3 regions of the Pradoshia sp. D12 genome follow, and region 2 is predicted to be linked to each of the others. Evidence: riboswitches for the same ligand, from Rfam matches in the RefSeq annotation. Region 2 holds a riboswitch; each other region holds the start of a gene.
The links. Region 2 has a riboswitch for S-adenosylmethionine ahead of F7984_RS12990 (methionine biosynthesis PLP-dependent protein). Riboswitches for the same ligand answer to the same signal wherever they lie in the genome.
Positions count from the first base shown of each region.

Region 1: linked by a shared signal. The riboswitch ahead of F7984_RS16520 (O-acetylhomoserine aminocarboxypropyltransferase/cysteine synthase family protein) and the one ahead of F7984_RS12990 (methionine biosynthesis PLP-dependent protein) in region 2 are both predicted to bind S-adenosylmethionine.
Region 3: linked by a shared signal. The riboswitch ahead of F7984_RS10760 (bifunctional homocysteine S-methyltransferase/methylenetetrahydrofolate reductase) and the one ahead of F7984_RS12990 (methionine biosynthesis PLP-dependent protein) in region 2 are both predicted to bind S-adenosylmethionine.

Region 1 is NZ_CP044545.1:3,413,387-3,415,657, reverse strand. Features, by position in the region: gene F7984_RS16530 (toprim domain-containing protein) at 153-548, shown strand; gene F7984_RS16525 (thioredoxin family protein) at 523-804, shown strand; SAM riboswitch class I at 1,082-1,190, shown strand; gene F7984_RS16520 (O-acetylhomoserine aminocarboxypropyltransferase/cysteine synthase family protein) at 1,278-2,271, shown strand, end outside.
Region 2 is NZ_CP044545.1:2,712,227-2,714,497, reverse strand. Features, by position in the region: gene F7984_RS12995 (M42 family metallopeptidase) at 1-969, opposite strand, end outside; SAM riboswitch class I at 1,103-1,207, shown strand; gene F7984_RS12990 (methionine biosynthesis PLP-dependent protein) at 1,391-2,271, shown strand, end outside.
Region 3 is NZ_CP044545.1:2,263,403-2,265,673, reverse strand. Features, by position in the region: gene F7984_RS19100 (hypothetical protein) at 1-123, shown strand, start outside; gene F7984_RS10765 (class I SAM-dependent methyltransferase) at 332-928, opposite strand; SAM riboswitch class I at 1,053-1,154, shown strand; gene F7984_RS10760 (bifunctional homocysteine S-methyltransferase/methylenetetrahydrofolate reductase) at 1,249-2,271, shown strand, end outside.

The DNA.
Region 1 (2,271 bases), 700 kb from region 2:
TTGGGGTCATTCGTCAGCTTCTTTCCTTTTTATTATGTTTTTAGATCAATTGTTACTTTCCACTATGTTAGGGTAAGATACATATAATGAAAAAGACGAAGGCAATTGTCCAATCACATAGAACGTACTCTCCTAATAAAAGGTGATCAATCATGCAGGATGCTCAAAGTGAGAAAGTAATTATTGTGGAAGGTTCTACCGACCGCCAAAAAATACAATCTGTACTTAACGAATCTGTCGATATAAGATGTACAAATGGAACCATCAGTCTATCGAAAATGGATGAATTAGTAGACGAACTTGAACAGAGAGACGTGTATATTTTGGCTGATGCAGATGAATCCGGAGAAAAGCTGAGAAAACAGTTAAGACGAGAAATGCCAAATGCATCTCACATATATATTGATCGTACATACCGTGAAGTTGCTAATGCGCCAAGATATCATTTAGCAACGGTTCTTTTGGCAGCCAATATAGATGTAAAAGCCGAATTTTTAAAACAAATGAAGGATGTAATGAAAAATGAACAATCAAACCACGATAAATAAAGCGATCTATACTTTTACTCCTCTTTGCGGAACATGTCAATTAGCAGGTAAAATGCTTGATATTGCAAAGGAAGTCCTCCCAAATGCCTCTTTGGAAAAAGTCAATCTTAACTATGCTAAGGAACTTGCAGAAGAATATCAAATTCAAAGTGTACCATGCCTCATTTTAATCAAGGATAACCAGCTAATCGAGAAAATCTATGCCTTCCACTCAGTTCCCTATCTTGTTGATCAATTAAAGAGAATTACAGAATAAGAGCAGTTATTTCTCAGGAAATATGTCGATGAATATTTAACTAGAATCTTTTAAAGGTGCTGTTTCTATTTTACGCTGTCTATGTCAGAAGTTTTAATTGATTTGTAGAATTCTCTATAATAGCCTGTAATCTCAACCGATTAGACGATTGTTAAGTGGCTAACTGGAGGCATTTATTATAGTAAAAGAAGCTCCTCGTTATTTAATTCGAAAATTCTGAATAATCAATTGACTCATATTTTTCCATATGCTATAGTTTTAACAACTTAATACTTGGTTCTTATCAAGAGAGGTGGAGGGACTGGCCCGTTGAAGCCCGGCAACCGGTATTTTTATAATACACGGTGCCAATTCCTGCGGATACAAATAAATCCGGGAGATAAGGAGAGATGGAAAATGCCTGCCTCTTCTTATGTGAAGAGGTTTTTTCATTTACTCACTTCTCTACTTAAAATGAAATGGAGAGATGTAGAATGGCAAATGAAGAAAAGAAGTATCGGTTTGAAACAGTAGGTATACACGGAGGATTGCAGCAGGATTCGGTAACTGGAGCGAGAAGCGTGCCGATTTACCAGACGAATGCTTATTTATTTAAAGACACAGATCATGCTGCGGATTTATTTGGATTAGCTGAGACTGGCTATATTTATACTAGAATCCATAATCCAACTTCAAGTGTATTCGAAGAACGTATAGCAGAATTAGAAGGTGGCATTGGAGCTTTAGCGGTATCAAGTGGTGCTGCAGCTATAACACTCTCAATCCTAAATATTGCGGGAGCAGGTGATGAAATTATCTCTGCGTCCACTCTATACGGCGGAACCTACAATTTATTTGCCAATACTCTCCCTAAGTATGGTATTAACGTAAGGTTCGTGGATCCAAGTGACACTGAAAATTTTAGAGAAGCGATTACATCAAAGACCAAAGCTATTTTTGGAGAAACGATTGGAAATCCAAGCCTGCAGGTTCTTGATATTGAACGGGTGGCGGAAATTGCTCATGAAGCTGGAATTCCGTTAATCATTGATAATACATTTGCAACTCCTTATTTATCCCGTCCGATTGAGTTTGGAGCGGATATCGTCGTACACTCAGCTACGAAATGGCTGCTTGGAAATGGAACCACATTAGGCGGGGTCATAGTCGATGGAGGGAAGTTTGACTGGAATTCATCTAAATTTCCGGGCTTTACTGAACCCGATCCAAGCTATCATGATCTGATTTACAGTGAAGCAATTGGTGCAGCAGCATTTATTGTGAAGGCCAGAGTTCAGCTGTTGAGAGATTTAGGTCCTTCCTTAAGCCCGTACAATGCCTTTCAATTTATTCTCGGATTGGAAACTCTGCATGTGAGGATGAAGGAGCATGTAGCCAATACGAGATTAATAGTTGACTATTTAAAACAGCATCCGGCTGTATCGTGGGTCTTGTATCCAGGAGATTCAGATCACCCTGATTACGAAA
Region 2 (2,271 bases):
AAAAGCATGTGAAGCATCAATGCCGGGTCCAATTAATCCGTGTATGATATCATAGCCGGCACGGATGGCAGCAGAAGCATCAGATCCGTAAAAAGGATATATATCTACACGGTAATCAATCTTGTGTTGCTTTGCCAATTCGACTAAATGCTGACGCAGGCCATAATGATAGGGTCCGCTAGAATCTTTTGCACAAATGGAAACACTGTATTCATCCGTAGATTGTCCTTCTCCAATTGCTCCCATATCTACAGCCAGGTATTCAACAGTTTCAGCAGGAATGTTGGAGTTTCCGCCATAGCCTATTTCTTCATTATTTGAAATTAAGAAGTGGGTCGTATAGGGGAGAGTGATGCCTTCTTCTTTTAACTGTTTAATGATATACATCAGTATGCCGACACTCGCTTTATCATCTAAATGACGGGATTTAATAAATCCATTGTCTGTCAGTTCAACACGGGGCTCGAAGGAAACAAAATCACCTACAGAAATACCTAGACCTTCTGTATCCGTCTTGCTTTTTGTCACAGCATCAATTCGAACTTCAATCGTTGCATCCTCGCGTTTAATATCTCCCATTTTCTGATAAACATGGACAGAAGTTTGATTTAAAAGAATCGTCCCTGTAAACGTTTTACCTTCAGCTGTATGGATTTTACAATATTCGCCTTCAACAGAATTCCAACGAAATCCGCCGATCATCGATAATTTTAAACGCCCGCTTGGTTTGATTTCTTTCACCATAGCACCTAATGTATCTACATGGGCTGTTAGAAAACGGTGCTTTGAATCATCCTGTCCCTTGATTGTTGCCAATAGGGCACCTTTATTTGTTTTTACTGCAGGTATTCCTTGAGATTGTAAAAACTGTGCTACATGATCAATTACTTCCGTTGTATAGCCGCTCGGACTTGGAATGGATACAAGGTCTTTTATGTACTGGAAAATTTCCTGGCCATTGGCTTTCATGGTTCCGAATCACTCCTTTTTATGTATAGATTTATTATATACCTTTGTTAAAAAGTTGGACAATAAAGGCAGAAATAACTTGCTTTTTTAGCAGTAGGACTGTAAATTTATAGTTAAATAAATATTCTGAAAAATCTTATCAAGAGAGATGGAGGGACAGGCCCTGTGAAGTCTCAGCAACCGCCAATATGGAAAGGTGCTAATTCCTGCAGGAACAATCATTCCTGGCCGATAAGAAGGGACTCACTCTAATGAAAAGTCTTCTTCTTGAAGACTTTTTTCGTTTTTAAGCATATTTTTATTCACTGGGAAAATGAGTGGATGTAAGTAATTCGTAACTTTGATGGCAAATTAGAGCCGGATGAAGGTAAATCAGAGTAACTGTATTTCGGGGATTAATAAAGAGAGAGGGGTCATACATATGACAACAGTTAAAATCGAAACACTCTTAGCTCAAATAGGCAATCGAAGTGAAACACAAACAGGTACTGTTAATCCGCCAGTTTATTTTTCCACAGCCTATCGCCATAACGGAATAGGGGAATCAACAGGGTTTGATTACATAAGAACAGGAAACCCAACCAGAAAATTATTAGAGGAAGCAATTGCCGAGCTAGAGGGTGGTAAACAGGGATTTGCCTTTAGTTCAGGTATGGCTGCCATTCACTCATTGCTATGTTTATTTTCTCCAGGTGATGAAATAGCCGTCTCTGCCGATCTGTATGGAGGGACATATCGGTTATTTGAGCAAATATGGAAGACGTATGGCATCAAATTTAACTATTGCCATACATATGAAGATTTCGCTGAATCCATTACGGAAAATACGAAGGCCTTCTTTATAGAAACACCGACAAATCCGCTTATGCAGGAAATGGATATTAAAGAAATTGCTCAACTGACCCAATCTAACAATCTACTGCTCCTTGTAGATAATACGTTTTATACACCCATTTTGCAAAGACCGATTGAGCAGGGAGCAGATATTGTTGTCCACAGTGCCACCAAATATTTAGCAGGACATAATGATGTATTGGCTGGATTAATTGTCTCAAAGAGTAAAGAGGTTGGTGCGCGCCTAGAAGAATATCAAAATGCAACAGGCGCTGTACTGCCGCCATTTGACTCCTGGCTTGTGATGAGGGGAATGAAAACATTGAGCCTAAGGATGAGGCAGCATGAGGAAAATGCTAAGATAATCAGCCGATTTTTAAGAGAAAGAGAAGAAGTGACAGATGTCCTTTATCCTGGTAAAGGGGGGATGATATCGTTCCGGCTGAAATCAGAGGAATGGATCAATCC
Region 3 (2,271 bases), 450 kb from region 2:
ATGATCTTTTTTACGACCCTTGCTGCCGGCATCGCCACGCGATTCGCCAATCTTCAGCTAAAGGGCAAACGAAAAACCACCCCGCGCCGACCAAAGCATAAGGGTGGTTCCTCTAAGAACTAAACTATTTGCATACCACTCGCTAGTAGTTGTACCAGGGAGTATCCAGCTCTCTGGTTTTTTAATATATGTGTATATGTTTATAATATACCCTAAATAATAGAAATTCAATCAAAACTGATGGAGGAGCTTATGGTTTTTATAGGTTGAAAAGGGTCAGATAGAAAGAGTGTCTAAGCTTGAGTGGAATTTCTAATATTCATAAAAAGGGCTATTTGATGGCTGTGACATTTATAGATAAGCACGGTTTGAGTGGTTTCGTTTGAACCTTAATAGAGTTAAAGCCTGTATTAGTTAGCACCTCTCTAATCTCTTCGGCAAAGGCATGAGCCTGTTCTTCGGTTGCTTCTTCCTGCCTTGGCTGCACGGTTATAGTCAGTTTTCCATTTTCTTTTAATAAAGAATGTATTTTTTGAATACAAGCCTCTTGATCTTCCCATAATGGATAGCTATTTACACTAAATATTTTATCGTACACCATTGGATTGGGAATCCCGAGAACAGTTCCATTAAACAAACGAAGCTGATTGCGGTTGAGTTGTTCTTGATTTCGTTTGCTCGCATTTTTCACCATTTCTTCTGATGGATCGACACCATCTATTTGGATGGTAGGGTACTTCTCAAAAAGCATGTGCATTCCTTCACCTGGGCCAAAACCAACTTCTAGCAGTGTGTCATTTGGGGTAATAGTCAATTGATCAAATGTCCATTCGTATAATTCCTCATTTTCATAGGCCATTATTTTACCTGCAATCTTTCCGAGGACACCAGTTGGATTTTTAAACTGATTCGTTATTATTTCCTTCATCTAACATCACTCCTACCCCATACATACCCAAAATACTAAATCGTTAACTCTTTTGGATTAATTATCAAAATAGATTGAAATAACTGAAAATTTATAGTAAATTAAGTAAATATATAATTTCATATTCTTATCTAGAGAGATGGAGGGACTGGCCCGTTGAAATCTCAGCAACCTGGATGGTAATCCAAGGTGCTAAATCCAGCAAGCAATGCTTGAGAGATGAGAGACCTTAGGAAAGAGGGCTTTCATGATGAAAGCTCTTTTCTATTAGTCTGTTTTCCTCATCAGAGACATTAACCAACTAATTAGGGGGAAAGACAGTGAAACTACTGGAAACGTTAAATGAAAAAATTCTAGTCGCAGATGGGGCGAGTGGAACACTTTTATATTCATTTGGAATTGATAGTTGCTTTGAAGAGCTTAATTTGACAAACCCCAATCAGATCAAAAAGATGCATAGAAGTTATATTGAGGCTGGTGCTGATGTGATTCAATCGAATACATTCGGCGCAAATTTTCATAAATTAAAGCGCTATGGTCTCGAAAGGGAAGTTTCTCAAATTAATAGAGCCGGAATGAAAATAGCGAAAGATGCGGCTGATCCAAACACATTCATCATCGGCACGATTGGCGGCTTGCGGAGCTTTAGGAAGTCAGAATTAACACTAACTGAAATTAAGGGATATTTCGATGAACAGCTGACCGCTTTATTGGAAGAAAATCCGGATGGAATTTTACTTGAAACCTATTATGATTTAGACGAATTATTAACGGTAATAGAGTCGGCTAGAAAAATGAGTGATCTTCCTCTTATTGCGAATATTTCTCTGCATGAAACAGGCCTTTTGCAAAATGGTATGCATGTCAGTGAGGCGTTTTCTCTTATGAAAAAAACAGGCGCTGATGTGGTGGGCATCAATTGTCGGATGGGTCCTTATCATATGATTCGCTCATACGAAGAAGTACCTTTATTGGAAGATACCTATTATGCGGCGTATCCAAACGCCAGCTTACCTGATTTATCAGATGGAAGATATGTCTATTCGACAGAAGCGGATTATTTCATTAATAGTTCAAGGCAGCTTGTGAAGCAGGGGGTCCGGCTGTTAGGTGGATGTTGTGGTACAACTCCTGCCCATATTCAGGCCATTCGTAAAGGAATCGAAGATCTTCATCCTGTAAAGGTGAAAGATTTTGTAGCCAAGCCGAAGCATCAGCCTATATCATATGAAATCATTCAATATAAACGAAAAGGTCCAGATACAATTTCAGGTAAGGCAAAAAAACAAACGACGGTTATAGTTGAGCTGGACCCGCCAAAGACGTTCGGCCTGGAGGAATTT